2 regions of the Rhodoferax sp. WC2427 genome follow, and region 1 is predicted to be linked to the other one. Evidence: riboswitches for the same ligand, from Rfam matches in the RefSeq annotation. Region 1 holds a riboswitch; the other holds the start of a gene.
The links. Region 1 has a riboswitch for glycine ahead of gcvT (glycine cleavage system aminomethyltransferase GcvT). Riboswitches for the same ligand answer to the same signal wherever they lie in the genome.
Positions count from the first base shown of each region.

Region 2: linked by a shared signal. The riboswitch ahead of AB3G31_RS08260 (D-amino acid dehydrogenase) and the one ahead of gcvT (glycine cleavage system aminomethyltransferase GcvT) in region 1 are both predicted to bind glycine.

Region 1 is NZ_CP162006.1:2,394,761-2,399,173, reverse strand. Features, by position in the region: gene AB3G31_RS11360 (hypothetical protein) at 1-1,049, opposite strand, end outside; glycine riboswitch at 2,184-2,284, shown strand; glycine riboswitch at 2,294-2,420, shown strand; gene gcvT (glycine cleavage system aminomethyltransferase GcvT) at 2,481-3,602, shown strand; gene gcvH (glycine cleavage system protein GcvH) at 3,628-3,993, shown strand; gene gcvP (aminomethyl-transferring glycine dehydrogenase) at 4,054-4,413, shown strand, end outside.
Region 2 is NZ_CP162006.1:1,730,899-1,735,311, reverse strand. Features, by position in the region: gene AB3G31_RS08270 (DEAD/DEAH box helicase) at 1-360, shown strand, start outside; gene AB3G31_RS08265 (substrate-binding periplasmic protein) at 435-1,241, opposite strand; gene AB3G31_RS08260 (D-amino acid dehydrogenase) at 1,404-2,639, opposite strand; glycine riboswitch at 2,809-2,914, opposite strand; gene AB3G31_RS08255 (anti-sigma factor) at 2,932-3,654, opposite strand; gene AB3G31_RS08250 (sigma-70 family RNA polymerase sigma factor) at 3,651-4,229, opposite strand; gene AB3G31_RS08245 (DUF3455 domain-containing protein) at 4,267-4,413, opposite strand, start outside.

The DNA.
Region 1 (4,413 bases):
GGGGTCGTGACCGTGGCACAGCCTGCCGGGTTTTTGGGAGACACGCACGCAAGCGGGTCCCCAGGCGTACCGCCTGACGGATCGACACTGGCGCGGTTGGTCACCGAAGTCCCGGCAGTCGCCAGCAAAGGGGTGGCGTTCACGCGGAAGGTGGTGCTGCCTGCGGCCGCCAAGGGGCCGCTCACGGTACAGGTCAGCAATTGGCCTGAAGCGGTACTGCCGCTGGGCACGCAACTGGCGCCGCTGGCACTGTTGAATTGCAGATGGGCGGGTAGACGGTCCAGTACCTGGAAACTGGCCGGGCTGGCCCCGCCACCGGTGTTCAGGACAGTCAACAGGTAATCCTGCGCCACGCCCACCTGCATGGGCGAGGCCCCGGTTGTTTTGGTCAGGCCCAATACCGGAAAGGTGGCATTGGACAAGGTACACAACACATCGTCGTTCGCCGCCAAGGGGGTTGAAAAGCTGTTTCCGGTGCCGGTGGGTACCGCCGTACCGCCTGGCGTCGCGTTCACGCAGCTGTAGCTGGAGGTGTAGTTCGACAGATTGGTACTGCCGCTGGCTGTCTCGGCCACGGTGTAGCTGCCAATGCCGCTATTGAGCGTTGCGATACCACTGGCGGTGGTGCCGGAGCCGGTGGTGGTGACACTGTGGGTGGTGGCTGCGGGCCCATTGACCGTGAGCGTGAATTGGTCCGCCGCCGCAAAGCGTCCACCCGGCAACTGCTTTTGTACCCGCAGGCGCGGCAGCTTTACATTGGTGAAGGTACAGCTGATGTTGTTTTGCCCCGCCGTGGCCAGGGCATCCAGCAACACCGACCGCGCCGCGGTATTGGGCGTGGCCGTGCCGCCGCTGCCCAGACCGGTACACGACACATCCGACAGGGCCCAGCCTGCGGGAGGCGCAGCCTCTGTCAGCGTGGTGGCGATACCGGACTGGGCCAAGCTCAAACTCCGACCACTGACTGGAACGTTACTCGACACCGTGGTGATCGAGTCGCCCTGGAAGCCGTTGTCGCCCGTGAAACTGAACGTGCCTGTACTACCCACGGAATTTTTCAGTATGGTCACCGACGAAGGGGCGTTGCTGCATCCTGTCCAATTAGACTGGACTCCGGGATCCAGCAAGTTGGCCGCCGGAATGATCTGGGTACCCCCCGTGCCCGCCCCCGACCAACGCATACGCAATAGATTGTTTCCTCCGACGTTGTTCCAATACACCCGCATCAAGTAGCAGGCGTTGGTGGCAGGCGAGGTAAAAGTGCCCGGCAGATTCTCAAAAAAAGTATTGCCGTTGGTATAGGAGGACAACGCTCCAACGGGGACGTTGTAGTTGGCGTTGCGGTAATCGCTGGTGGACAACTGGGTGGAAATGTCAACGTCTACCTGGTCATCGTGGGCAAATGAAAATGTGTAGCTCCCGGCCCCTGGAAACTTCACCAAGGTATATAAAACCATTCCCTGTATCCCTTGCTGGCAGGCAGGAGTCAGGGTGTAGGCCGGATCGACATCCGCATCGCAGAGCGTGAGTGAGCTTTCAATAAAATCGATATTGGCAGCCGCGCCCGTGGTAATGGCATTGGCAGGGTTTACCGAAATATTTTTGAGATTTTGCAATAGCTGCGCATCGGAGCCACCACTGTTGGAGTATCTGGGTGCGGGCAGCACCGGCACCCGTACCGTCCCCCGGTAGGTCTCAAACAACACCCTGGCGGCCACCGGTGTGGCAGCTATCAGAACCATCCAGAATATGCAAAACGCCTGCAGGACGGGTTTGCACAGGACCCTAAAGCGTGAGGAGGTTGTTGTTAATAAAAATGCTCTATCGTTGTTTTGACCAGGCAACCTCACAGGCGCTCCTCTAATGAATGACGACAGACCGCAAAACTATATTTTTCTTTGCAAATCGTAACCAACATTCTTAATTAGAAGAGGCAATAATAATTTAGTTACATAAAAGACAAAAATGTATTCAACATTGGTATAGATAATGTATGCATTTTTGTATTTTTAATAGTTTATTATTTTGTATTTTTAAATCAATATTAAAACCTGGGTCTATCCGCCGCTCTACACGATTGCGCACAAAGATGCGGTGGCTCGAAAGCCCCTTGCCTTTGGCAAACCTCCCTGGACGCGAAAGTCTCATCGGCGGGCACGATGGGGTGCATCTATTCAGTAGAATCCACGTTGTCAGGAGAGAGTTTTCCCCGCGAAAACCGCCGAAGGCGCAGGACCCCGCTACGTGGGTCTGAACGCTCAGGCAAAAGGACTGACAAGCGTTTTTCATCAAACGTCACCCCCCTGGAGAGAAGTCCGCCCTGGAGCGGACTCACCGAAGGCGCAACCCGCAGTCGGCTTGGCACCACCGCCCGAGCCCGCCCGGCGAATCGCTCAGGTAAAGCGGACAGCGGGGACCACACATGGCCACAATGGCCATGATTTTTTGTGTGTCCCCACCTTTCATGCCGAAAGAACGCCATGTCCGATCTCTTGCTGACCCCTCTGAACGCCCTGCACCTGGAACTCGGTGCCCGCATGGTCCCATTCGCGGGCTACAGCATGCCGGTGCAGTACCCCGCCGGGCTGATGGCCGAGCACCACCACACCCGCACGGCGGCGGGCCTGTTCGACGTGTCCCACATGGGCCAGCTGCGCCTGGTCGGACCGGACGCGGCGGCGGCTTTTGAAACCCTGGTCCCCGTGGACGTCATCGACCTGCCCGTGGGCAAGCAGCGCTATGGCCTGCTGCTGAACGATGACGGCGGCATCCTCGACGACCTGATGTTCTTCAAGCGCGAGGCCGACATCTTCGTGATCGTCAACGGCGCCTGCAAGGTGGCTGACATCGCCCACATCCAGGAAAAAATCGGCCAGCGCTGCGAAGTTATCCCCCAGCCAGAACTCGCACTGCTGGCGCTGCAGGGCCCCAAGGCGGTCGATGCCCTTTCGCGCCTGGCACCCGGCGTGGAGAAGCTGGTGTTCATGACCGGCGGCCATTTCGATGTGGCGGGCATCCCCTGCTTTCTGACCCGCAGCGGCTACACCGGCGAAGACGGCTTTGAAATCTCCGTCCACAGCAGCCAGGCCGAGGCTCTGGCCCGCGCCCTGTTGGCGCAGCCCGAAGTAAAACCCGTCGGCCTGGGCGCTCGCAATTCGCTGCGGCTGGAAGCCGGGCTGTGCCTGTACGGCAACGACCTGGACACCACCACCAACCCGGTGGAAGCGGGCCTGAACTGGGCCATCCAGAAAGTACGGCGTGCCGGTGGTGCCCGCGCAGGCGGATTCCCGGGCGCTACCAAAATACTAGCTACTCTCGCTGATGGAATCAGCGCAGGAAGCCGAAAACGTGTAGGACTTGCAGCACTGGAACGCATCCCCGTGCGCGAACACACCGCCTTGCAAGACACGGCGGGCAACGCGATCGGCGAAGTCACCAGCGGCCTGCTCGGCCCCACGGTGGACAAGCCGATTGCCATGGCCTACGTGGCGTCAGAGTTCTCGGCCATCGGCACCCGCGTGAACGCCATCGTGCGAGGCAAAATCGTGCCGATGGAAGTCGTATCCATGCCTTTCACCCCCAACCGCTATTTCCGCGGCTAATCCCCTTTATTACAGGAGCAACCCCATGAGCATCAAATACACCGAAGACCACGAATGGCTGAACATCGAGGGCGACACCGCCACCGTGGGCATCACCCACCACGCGCAGGACGCGCTGGGGGACGTGGTGTTTGTGGACCTGCCCGCCGTCGGCACCCACTTCGCCCAGAAAGACGTGGCCGGTGTGGTCGAGTCGGTGAAAGCCGCCGCCGATGTGTACATGCCTGTATCCGGTGAAGTCACCGAGGTAAACGAAGCCTTGCGCGCCGACCCGGCCCTGGCCAACACCGACCCGCTGGGTGCTGGCTGGTTCTTCAAGGTCAAGCTGTCGGCCCCGGGCGAAGTCGCCGCCCTGCTCGACGAAGCCGCCTACACCGCCTTCAGCGCCTAAATCCCCCCTCACCCCAACCCTCTCCCATGCACGGGAGAGGGAGTAAACCACTGCCTTGCCATGACGACCTCCCTGCACGAACTCGAAAACTCCGCCGAATTCATCGCCCGCCACATCGGCATCGATGCTGCCGATGAAACCCTGATGTTGGACGTGATTGGCTCCAGTTCGCGCCGGGACCTGATTGACGGCATCGTGCCGCGCTCGATTGCGCGCAGCACGCCCATGGACCTGCCCGCACCCGTCACCGAAGCAGCGGCGCTGGCCGAGCTCAAGGCCATCGCGGCCAAGAACAAGGTCTTCAAAAGCTTTATCGGCCAGGGCTACTACGGTACCCACACGCCCGGCGTGATTCTGCGCAACATCCTGGAAAACCCCGCCTGGTACACCGCCTACACGCCCTACCAGGCCGAAATCTCG
Region 2 (4,413 bases), 660 kb from region 1:
TTGAAAGCCGGGGGCGTGGGCCTGAACCTTACCGCCGCCGACACCGTCATCCATATGGACCCCTGGTGGAACCCCGCCGTGGAAGAGCAGGCCACCGCCCGCGCCCACCGCATCGGCCAGGACCAGCCCGTGTTCGTCTACAAGCTGGTGGTGGAAGGCAGCATCGAAGAGCGCATGCTGGAGCTGCAGGCCCGCAAACTGGCGCTGGCCAACAGCGTGCTGGGCGTTGATGCGGCGGGCGGGCTGAAGTTTGACGCGGCCGACCTGGATGCGCTGCTGGCCCCGTTGGGCAGCCCGACCACCGCCCCATCCCCCGAGGAAGCCGCCCGGCGCTGGGGGCGCACCGGCAGCCGGATGTAAGCAATGCTATCAAAAAAGTAGCTACTCTCGCCCTATCCATCAGCACGGGAGCCATATTTTTTATAAATTCTGGTTTACTTGGTGCGCCAGAGTTGGATGTTGGAATCGACCATCTTCTTCATCACGCCCTGCCTGGCCAGGCTGTACATGGCCTTGGCCAGGGCGGCGCGCACTTCGGTGGTGTTGCAGGGGGACTTGTGCGAGAGCGTCAGGTACAGGCTTTCGTTGCTCACCGGCACGCTCGCGGACACCAACCCGGCCATGGCGAATTTGGCGATGTAGGCCAGGCCCGGGTCTTCCTCGTACACCAGGTAGTCCACCCGGCCCAGTTGCAGGATCTTGAAGGCCTGCTCCAGGCTGGGCACGGTGTTGATCTTGAGGTTCTTTTTGGCGTAGCGGTCGAAATCCTCGCCAAAGCTGTTGTTGATCACCGTCATGCCCGACAGGCTCTTCAGGTCCGACCACTGCCGGTACTTCAGCGGAGCCACCTGCCGCCCCCAGACCACCGAGCGGGTGTCGCGAAACGCCGGGTACACGTAGTCCATGTAGTCCAACCGGTCCACCGTGAAAAACGCCCCGGCGATCAGGTCGATGCGGCCCAGCCGGGCCTCTTCCTGCACCCGGGCCCAGGAACCCACGTAGCGCACCTCGATGGGGATGCCGATCTCTTGGGCCACCATTTGCACCAGATCGGCATTGGCCCCCACCAGGCGGCTGCCGTCGGCCCCATCGCGCCACAGGTACGGGGGGTATTCGGGGTTGCCGGTGGCCACCAATTGCTTGCAGCCATCGGCCGCCCACGCCGTGGGAGCCAGGCACGCCAGGATGGCGGCAGGCAGCAGCTGGCGTAACAAAAAACCCCAGGGAGCAGGGATACGCATGAACGTCCTTTCAGCCCGCCGCACATGGACCAACGGACAAAACAGTGGCGGCTGCATCGCGCAGGCCCGCCGTGTAACCGACTGTATCCGCTCCGGGCCATCTGGGTGCTGCTTAAGACCCAAAAAAATGCCAAAACCCCCAGCAGGGCCCAGGCTGGACGCTCAATGCGGCATGGCCCCGCCCACCATCGCCGCCACCATGTCGGCGGTGACAGCAGACAAGGTCAAGCCCAAATGCCCGTGGCCGGTGTTGTAGAACACGCCGGGCCGCTTGCCGGGGCCCACGCGCGGCATCAGGTTGGGCATCATGGGGCGCAGTCCGGCCCAGGGCACCACGCTTTCGGTGCGCACGCCGGGGAAGCACTGCTGCACCCATTCCACCAGCGGGCGGATGCGGTCGGCCCGGATGTCGCGGTTGTAGCCGTTGAACTCGGCCGTGCCCGCCACCCGAAAGCGCCCCAGCCCCAGGCGGCTGCTGACCAGCTTGGTTTCGTCGTCCAGCAGGCTGACCATGGGCGCCGAGGCCTGGCTGTGCGCGTCGTCCAGGTTGACGGTGATGGAATAGCCCTTGACCGGGTAGATGTTGACCCGATCCCCCAGCTGGGCGGCAATGTCGCGGCTGGCCGTGCCCGCGCAAACCACCACGCCGTCGAACACGCTGGTGTGGGTGTCTGCACCGTCGTGCGCGGTGATGGTCACGGATTTGCCGTCGCTTTTAACCGTCTGGATGGCATGGCCGTAGCGGGTGTGCACGCCCAGGCGCTCGGCCGCGGCGGCGATGCCGGTGCTGAACTTGTGGATGTCGCCGGTGGTGTCGCTCTCGGTGAAGTAGCCGCCGTAGTAGTCGCCCGCCAGCGTGGGCTCAATCGCGCGCATCTCTTGCGGGGTGACAGCGCGGCGCTCCAGCCCGCCCTGGGCCAGCAGCTTGGAGACCTTGCCCGCGTGCTCGAAGTTGCCCTTGTCGCGGTAAATGTGCAGGATGCCTTCGCGCTTGTGGTCAAAGTCCAGGCCTTCTTCGGCCGCCCAGGCATCCAGGTGCTGGCGCGCGGCCATCGCCAGGCGGGTGGTTTCGATGGTGTTTTTTTCGTACTGCGGGATGGCGGCGATGAACTCGGCAAACCAGGCCATCTTGTGCCAGCTGGGCTTGGGGTTGACCAGCAGCGGCGCATCGCTGCGCAACATCCACTTCACGCCCTTGAGCACGGTGGACCAGTGGTTCCACACCTCGGCGTTGGACACCGAAAACTGCCCGCCGTTGGCAAACGAGGTTTCCATGGCCGCGTAGCGGTGTTTTTCGAACAAGGTGACGGTGTAACCGCGTTTGGCCAAGGCGTAGGCTGTGGTAACGCCCGTGATACCGCCGCCAATGACGGCCATGTTCGCTGCGAACTTTTTCATGATGAGATTTCCAAAACGTCAACAGGGGGATAGCCGCACGCGTGCGCAGCCATCGCCCCCTCTGTTTTGGACCTGAGAGATTCGCGGCTGGTCGTTCTATGGAACTGCCAGCCGCTTGCTCCTGCGGTGAGCCGGGTGACGAAACCCGACCGCTCTTCAGATGTGTGTGGTGTAGATACCGGTCCTTTTGCCTGAAAGTTTCCGGGGGCGGTTGCTCCTTCGGCGCTGATTTCCTGCACGAATGCAAGGGGAGCAGTCTCTCCCGGTATCTCTGCGGATTATCGCATTGGAACTAAAGCACCTTCACCGCACGGCCAATGAACTGGATCGGGCCGGTGGGTTTATTGAGGGGCGAGCCGTTCACCGGCTCCAGGGTCAGCTCAAACAACTGGTTGGGCTGCAGCGGTGGCAGCTTGTCCAGCGGGATGGTGATGGTCTGCCCCGGCTTGACCAGGCCCAGAGACACCGGGCCGCTCCAGCCCTCGCCCTTGGTCCAGAACTGCAGGGATTTCTCGGCGGGCACGGCCACCGGGCCCAGCGCCGTGAGGCTGAGTTGCCGGGTGTCGCTGGCCTGGATGACCCAACCCGGTGCCTTGTCTTGCGGCGCGACCAGCACCACCATGTACTGCGGCCCGGCGGGTAGTACGCCCTGGCGGGTCACCAGCACCGAAGCCAGGATGGCGGCGGTGGCAAAACCGGCACCGGCCAAGCCGCGCCACAGGCCCAGGCGGTCCCACCACGGCGGGGGGGCTGGGGCGATGGCCGTACGGCGCGGGGCCACGGCGTGGGCCACGCTGCGGTCGATCCGCTGCCATAGTTCGGCAGACGGCTCCACCGGCTCGGCCAGGGCTGCCAGCGGCAGCAACTGTTCTTGCCAGCGCTGCACGGCGGCCTGCAGGGCGGCGTCGGTGGGCAGGCGCTGCTCCACCATGCGGCGGCGGGTGGCCGAGAGCGTGCCCAGCACGTACTCGGCGGCCAACTCGTCCGGCGAAAGATTGTCTTGTTGCGGGTTCATGCCATGCACTCCCGCAGGCTGCCCATGCTGCGTTTGATCCAGGCCTTGACGGTGCCCAGGGGGGTTTGGGTGCGCTCGGCAATTTCGCCGTGCGAGCAGCCGTCCACATAGGCGTACAGGATGCAGTTGCGCCGGGCGGGCTCGAGCCGGGCCAGGCAGTCGTTGAGCTTGCCCAGGCTGACGCGCAGGTCAAACGCATCGGCGATCTGCGCATGGGCTTCCAGCGAATGCTGGGCATCCAGGGCCTCGGCGGTTTCTTCGTCCACAGATACCTCGCGCGCGCCGTTGCGCACCGCGTTGAGGGCCAGGTTGCGCACCACGCTGTAGATCCAGCCCCGCCCCGACCCGCGCCGGGCATCGAAGCTGGCGGCCTGGGTCCAGATGGCCATGAAGGCATCGTGCACCACGTCCTCGGCCTGCTGGCGCTGGCGCACGATGCGCAGGGCCACGCCCAGCAGGTGGCGGCTGTCTTGCCGGTAGATGTCTTGCAGGGCTTGGCGCTCGCCACGGGCGCAGCCTTGCAGGGCGCGCTCGTAGTCGAAATCATCAGGGGCTGTCGTCAAGGGCGGTTCCATCGAAGGGATTGAGGTCCTTCGATGGTAGTCGCCAAACTTAGGCCGCTTTCCAGAAGATGTAGTCGGCCTGGTACTTGACCACTTCCTTGGCACCCTTGCTGGCCGGGCTGCACAGCGTGGCCGGGGCCACGCCGCCGCGGGTGGCCACGCGCTGGATGTGGGTCACGCCCGCCATCGCGCCCAT